Regions from separate parts of the Pseudomonas sp. GD03842 genome, predicted to be linked through region 2. Evidence: predicted binding sites of a transcription regulator. Region 2 holds the regulator's gene; the other holds the start of a gene.
What was found. The regulator FliA, encoded in region 2, starts transcription of late flagellar genes. The targets are predictions, from matches to a motif close to CTAAAGTTTNNNNNNNNNNNGCCGNTAA.

Region 1: N5D61_RS13475 (methyl-accepting chemotaxis protein) is a predicted target of FliA. The motif match lies at 1,209-1,236, and genes of this name have one in related genera.

Annotation. Positions count from the first base shown of each region.
Region 1 covers NZ_JAOCEA010000008.1:141,530-144,904, forward strand. The annotation lists gene N5D61_RS13475 (methyl-accepting chemotaxis protein) at 1-1,144, opposite strand, end outside; gene N5D61_RS13480 (hypothetical protein) at 1,466-1,699, shown strand; gene N5D61_RS13485 (cell division protein ZapA) at 1,696-1,998, shown strand; gene N5D61_RS13490 (low specificity L-threonine aldolase) at 2,124-3,164, opposite strand; gene N5D61_RS13495 (TraX family protein) at 3,245-3,375, shown strand, end outside.
Region 2 covers NZ_JAOCEA010000019.1:72,338-75,712, forward strand. The annotation lists gene flhF (flagellar biosynthesis protein FlhF) at 1-32, shown strand, start outside; gene fleN (flagellar synthesis regulator FleN) at 153-986, shown strand; gene fliA (RNA polymerase sigma factor FliA) at 983-1,723, shown strand; gene N5D61_RS22970 (chemotaxis response regulator CheY) at 1,988-2,362, shown strand; gene N5D61_RS22975 (protein phosphatase CheZ) at 2,382-3,170, shown strand; gene N5D61_RS22980 (chemotaxis protein CheA) at 3,304-3,375, shown strand, end outside.

The sequences.
Region 1 (3,375 bases), on a different contig from region 2:
CCAGGCCGCGGATCACGTCCAGCACCTTGCCGATATCACGGGACTCGTCGGCCAGGTTACCGATCAGCGTCGCGGTGCCCTGAACGTCACTGCTCATTCGCTCGATGGCACTGACAGTCTCCTGAACCAGATCACGCCCGTCGCTGGCGGAGGCGGTGGCGTTTTTCGAGGCTTCAGACGTACTTACGGCGTTGCGGGCGACTTCTTCCACAGCGCTGGTCATCTGGTTGACTGCGGTCGCGGCCTGCTCGATTTCGTTGTTCTGCTGCGACAGGCCACGCGCGCTTTCGTCGGTGACAGCGTTCAACTCTTCGGCGGCTGAGGCCAGTTGCGAAGCGGAGCCCGAGATTCTTTGCAGGGTGTCGCGCAATCTGGATTGCATCTTCAACATGGCTGCCAGCAGTCGGCCCGCTTCGTCCGTGCCGTCGGCATGAATGGTTCGGCTGAGGTCGCCCTCGGCAATCTCTTCAGCGGCGTGCAGCGCCGAAGCGATAGGGCGGGTAATGCTCTGGGTGAGCAGCCAGGCGAACAGCAAGGTCAGCAGCGTGGCGACGATCAGCAGAGTGACGACCATGGTGATTGCGGTGGAATACTGATCGGAAGCCGTCCGTTTGGCATCATTGAGTTGCTGGGTATTGATGTCCACCAGTTTCGCCAGGACGGTGTTCATCTGGTCGGAGTTGGTCTGCAAGTCGTTGTTGAGCAGTTTGGCCAACTCATCCAGCTTGCTGGCGCCACTGAGCGATTTCATGCGCTCTTCAAGCTGGCGGTAGTCATTCAGCAGCTTTATGTATTGATCATAAGTCGCTTGTTCTTCTGGCGAGGCAATCAATTTGACGTAGATAGACCGTGCTTCCTCGATCTGGCGATTGCGCATGGCCAGCAATTCGAGGGTTTTCTGCTGCGTATCCGCTTCGCGATTGAGCATGAGGCGGTATGACAGTACTCGCAGGCGAATGCTGGCTTCGGTCAGCTTATCCAGTGCCTTGATGCTCGGCATGCTGTTGGAGGTTATGGTTTCGGTGGCATCGTTGATTTTGCTCATTTGCGCCAGCGCAAAGATGCCGAGCGCCAGCATCAACAGGCCAATGATGGAAAAGCCCAGAAAAGCGCGGGGTGCGATGTTCATATTGCGAAGGGACATGACGGTTCCTGAGAAAGCCGCGATCCGTGCGTGCAGAGAGGGAAGTGAATAAGGAATGCCTGCCTTATCGGTCAGGCCGCGCAACACTTGAACTCTTTGGTCGGGCCTGCGCGCTTATGCCGCAGTCGGTCCGACCTGACGAACAGCAGGAACAACAGGGGCAAATCGTAGTCAATCGGGTCCGTTATGCGTTTGCGCAATTGAAGTGAAAGATGTGCTTTTTCTGGTCGGTGTTGTGGCGTGAGTGCCCTGATTTCACTGGTAGCTGGAGTGACTTTTCTTTATCGTACGCGCCCTTTGAAATTTGCCTGGAAAATCAAAATGTTGGAAGCATCCCTCAGCCAATTGGAAAAGCTTGTCAGTGACCTGGTACAGCAAAATCAGGAGCTGCAGAACACGAACGCTCAACTGGCCCAAGAGTTGAAACACGCCAGGGATGAAAACGACAGCCTGCAGTTGAGCTTGCTGGAGCAGGAAGAAAAGCAGGGCGCTACGGCCGCCCGCATCCAGGCGTTGGTTGACCGGGCCACCAGCGCCAGCGCGGTCAATGCATGATCAACGACCGCGACACCACCAAGGTCATATCCATTCTTGGCAACGATTACACGATCAAGGCGCCGACAGGTCAGGAGCAGACGCTGATGGACGCCGTGGTGTTGCTCAAATCCGCATTGTCGGAAACCAAGCGCAACTACCCGACCCTGATCGGCGACCGTCTGCTGGTACTGGCTGCGTTGAACCTGTGCTCGAAACAGATCGAACTCAACCAGCAGCATGCGGCTGAGTTGAGCCGGTATGAGCAGCAGGTCAGTGCAACGGTCGAGGTGATCGAGAAGACCATCGCCCAAGGGTGAATGCGTTGCTCACCTAAAGGCGCGCTCACCTGCGGCGGCCGTGTTTCAGGCGATGAATGTGGTGGATTCACCACCGCCGTCGCAGGCAAGCGCGCTCCTGCAGGGGGGAGGGGGCACTTCTGTTCTCAGGCGCCCATCACCAAGCGGATATCCGCAGCCAGTTCCCGTACGCGAGCCACCTCGGTGTCCCACGAGCACATGAACCGCGCGCCGCCGCTGCCGATGAAGGTGTAGAAGCGCCAGCCCCGGGCAGTCAGCGCGGCGATGGCCGCTTCCGACAATTGCAGGAACACGCCGTTGGCCTGCACTGGGAACATCAGTTCCACACCCGGGATGTCCTTGACCAACTCTGCCAGCAGTTGCGCGCACCCATTGGCATGACTGGCGTGTTTGAGCCAAGCGTCGTTTTCCAGCAGTCCGACCCACGGTGCTGACAGAAAGCGCATCTTCGACGCCAACTGGCCGGCCTGCTTGCAGCGGTAATCGAAGTCTTCCGCCAGGTTGCGATTGAAAAACAGAATCGCCTCGCCCACCGCCATCCCGTTCTTCGTGCCACCGAAGCACAGCACGTCGACGCCTGACTTCCAGGTCAATTCAGCAGGCGTGCAGCCCAGGTAGGCACAGGCGTTGGCGAAACGCGCGCCGTCCATGTGCAGGTTCAGGCCTAGCTCCTTGCAGGTGTCGCTGATGGCTTTGAGCTCTTGCGGCACATAGACGCTGCCGACTTCCGTGGCTTGAGTCAGGGTCACGACCCGAGGCTTGGGGTAGTGGATGTCCGCGCGCTTGAGCGCAACTTCGCGAATCGAAGCGGGTGTCAGCTTGCCATTCTCACTGCGGGCGGTCAGCAGCTTCGACCCGTTGGAGAAGAACTCCGGCGCGCCGCATTCATCGGTTTCGACGTGGGCCGTTTCGGAGCAGATGACACTGTGGTAACTCTGGCACAAGGACGACAGGGCCAGCGAGTTGGCCGCCGTGCCGTTGAAGGCGAAGAACACTTCGCAGTCGGTCTCGAATAGCTGCCGGAATTGATCGGCGGCGCGTGCTGTCCATTGGTCGTCGCCATAGGCGCGTTGGTGTCCATGGTTGGCTTGTTCCATCGCCGTCCAGGCTTCCGGGCAGATGCCCGAGTAGTTGTCACTGGCAAACTGCTGGCTTTGGTCTGACATGGCCGGTTCCTTGTAATCGAAGGCTGGGACTGTAACCAAGAACGAGCGGTTTGGTCATGCATTCTTGCGTCAGAACATTTATGAAAACAGTCGAGGAGCAAAACAGTGTGGTAAGCGAGGCATCGTCCGCGATTGGCCCGGTACGCGACAGGGCACTGGATCTGCTCAAGTGGCTGGCGGTGCTGACCATGGTCATGGACCATTTGCGGTA
Region 2 (3,375 bases):
TTTATCACAGCACCGGCAAGCGCGCGGGCTAGGTTAAGGAAAATGACATTGGAAAATACCTGCATCGATGGTCTGCCAGGCATTGTTCACTCAGTGGACGTGCAGCCCGAAATGTGGCTTGGGTCTAAGCAAGACAAGGTAAAGAATTAACTATGGGCAGCATGCATCCCGTTCAGGTTATCGCGGTGACCGGTGGCAAAGGTGGCGTAGGCAAGACCAATGTGTCAGTGAACCTCTCGCTGGCCCTGGCCGAGCTGGGACGTCGCGTCATGTTGCTGGACGCCGATCTGGGTCTGGCCAATGTCGACGTCTTGCTGGGTCTGACCCCCAAACGTACCCTGGCCGACGTCATCGAAGGGCGCTGCGAACTGCGCGATGTCCTGCTGCAGGGGCCGGGGGGCGTGCGCATCGTGCCCGCAGCCTCCGGCACTCAGACGATGGTGCAGTTGAGCCCGGCGCAGCATGCCGGCCTGATCCAGGCCTTCAGCGAAATCGGTGACAACCTGGACGTGCTGGTGATCGACACCGCCGCCGGGATCGGCGAGTCGGTGGTGAGTTTCGTACGCGCGGCACAGGAAGTGCTGCTGGTGGTGTGCGACGAACCGACCTCGATCACCGACGCCTACGCGCTGATCAAATTGCTTAACCGTGACTACGGCATGAACCGCTTCCGTGTCCTGGCCAACATGGCACAGAGCCCGCAGGAAGGGCGCAACCTGTTCGCCAAGTTGACCAAGGTCACCGATCGCTTCCTGGACGTCGCCCTGCAATACGTGGGTGCGGTGCCGTACGACGAGTGCGTGCGCAAGGCGGTGCAGAAGCAGCGCGCGGTGTACGAAGCCTTCCCGCGTTCCAAATGTGCGCTGGCGTTCAAGGCCATCGCGCAGAAGGTCGATACCTGGCCGCTGCCGGCGAACCCGCGGGGTCACCTTGAATTTTTCGTTGAGCGCCTGGTTCATCAGACCAGTGCAGGGCCTGTGTCATGACCGCAAGTGGCTATCGCATGTACAGCAAATCATCCAAGGACTCCCAATACGAGCTGATCGAGCGCTATGCCCCTCTGGTCAAGCGCATCGCCTACCACCTGCTGGCGCGGTTGCCAGCGAGCGTCCAGGTCGAGGACCTGATTCAGGCGGGCATGATCGGGTTGCTCGAAGTCTCGACCAAATACGACTCCTCGAAAGGGGCCAGCTTCGAGACCTACGCGGGTATTCGTATCCGCGGGGCCATGCTGGACGAAGTCCGCAAAGGGGACTGGGCGCCGCGTTCGGTTCACCGCAACACGCGCATGGTCAGTGATGCGATCCGCGCGATTGAAGCGAAAACCGGCCGCGACGCTAAAGATCATGAGGTTGCTGCCGAACTTCAATTGAGTCTCGATGATTATTACGGGATTTTGAACGATACCTTGGGCAGTCGCCTGTTCAGCTTTGACGATCTGTTGCAGGACGGCGAACATGAGGGGCTGCATGAGGATGGCGCGAGCCAGTCGCTGGAGCCCTCGCGGGATCTGGAAGACGAGCGTTTCCAGAGCGCGCTGGCCGATGCCATTGCCAACCTGCCCGAGCGTGAACGGCTGGTGCTGGCGCTGTATTACGATGAAGAGCTGAACCTCAAGGAAATCGGTGAGGTCCTGGGGGTCAGCGAATCCCGTGTCAGCCAGTTGCACAGCCAGTGCGCCGCGCGTCTGCGCGGGCGGCTGGGTGAATGGCGGGCACGCTGATGGATTGACGCAACGCCTGTTCGAGGGCGTTGTGTGTTGCTTGTAAGACCGGCTGTGCAAGATGTGATGTGGGAAGCAAAAGAGACAAGGCAGGAGCCGGTCGGATCAGGTCTTCGGGACTCTTATCCGCTGCGCTCGTACCTTTCGATTCCAAAGCCCTCTCGTTGTCGTGTCGCCGGTGGTTTGTCGTACCGGTATTGATTGAACGCGCACCCGGGAGCTGGGTGCGTTAAAGACTGCTTGGAGGTCGAATTGGACAAGAACATGAAAATCCTCATCGTTGATGACTTCTCAACGATGCGGCGGATCATAAAAAACCTGTTGCGTGACCTTGGGTTCACCAACACGGCCGAAGCAGATGACGGTACCACCGCATTGCCCATGCTGCAGAGCGGGGCTTTCGATTTTCTGGTGACGGACTGGAACATGCCGGGCATGACCGGTATCGAGCTGCTGCGTCAGGTGCGTGCCGACGAGCGTCTGCGTCACCTGCCTGTGCTGATGGTGACCGCCGAAGCCAAGCGCGAACAGATCATCGAGGCCGCGCAGGCCGGCGTGAACGGCTATGTCGTCAAGCCGTTCACGGCCCAGGTGCTCAAAGAAAAAATCGACAAGATATTCGAGCGCGTCAATAGCTGATGTTCGCTGCGAGGGCGCTATGGATCCTAAAGATTCATCAATGGGTGACTTCGAGTCGACCCTGAAGAAACATGCACAAGAGCTGGTGACCAGCCTTGAAAAAGGCCAGTTCGGCGAAGCCGTGCAACTTATCCATGAGCTTAACCAGACCCGTGATCGGGGCCTGTATCAGGAAGTGGGCAAGCTGACCCGTGAGCTGCACAGTGCGATCGTCAATTTCCAGATTGACCCGCACATGCCGCAAGCCGAAGAGGTGTCCCAGATCACGGACGCCACCGAACGCCTGTCGTACGTTGTCAGGCTGACGGAGAACGCGGCCAATAAAACCATGGATCTGGTGGAGCAGAGCACGCCCCTGATGAATGGCCTGAGCGCCGATGCCAAAACGCTGAGCGAGGATTGGGGACGCTTCATGCGTCGTGAGATCGGCGCCGAGGAGTTCAGGGATCTGGCCCGCCGCGTCGAAGGTTTCCTGGTGCGCAGCGAGAAGGAAACCCATGACGTCGCAACGCATCTGAACGACATTTTGTTGGCGCAGGATTTCCAGGACCTGACCGGTCAGGTCATCAAACGCGTGACCAAGTTGGTCACCGAAGTGGAGAGCAACTTGCTCAAGCTGGTGCTCATGGCCAGCCAGGTCGATCGCTTCGCTGGCATCCAGCACGACCAGGAAGCGTTCCGCCAGCAAAAAGAACAGGAAAAACTTCATTCCAAGGGTGAAGGTCCGCAGATTCATGCCGATAAACGTGAAGACGTCGTATCCGGCCAGGATGATGTAGACGATCTGCTATCCAGCCTCGGGTTCTGATGTTCGAGCACTCAGGTTCTATGTGAAAGTGGTTGTGGGTGTGGCGCGCGAAGGTTTCGACGAAAGCCACGCGCGTTGACCGACGATGAAGCCTCTGGATCGGTTTGACGGTTAATTTTAGGAGCACCCACCAATGAGCTTCGGCGCCGATGAAGAAATCCTTCAGGATTTTCTGGTAGAGGCCGGCGAGATTCTGGAGCAGTTG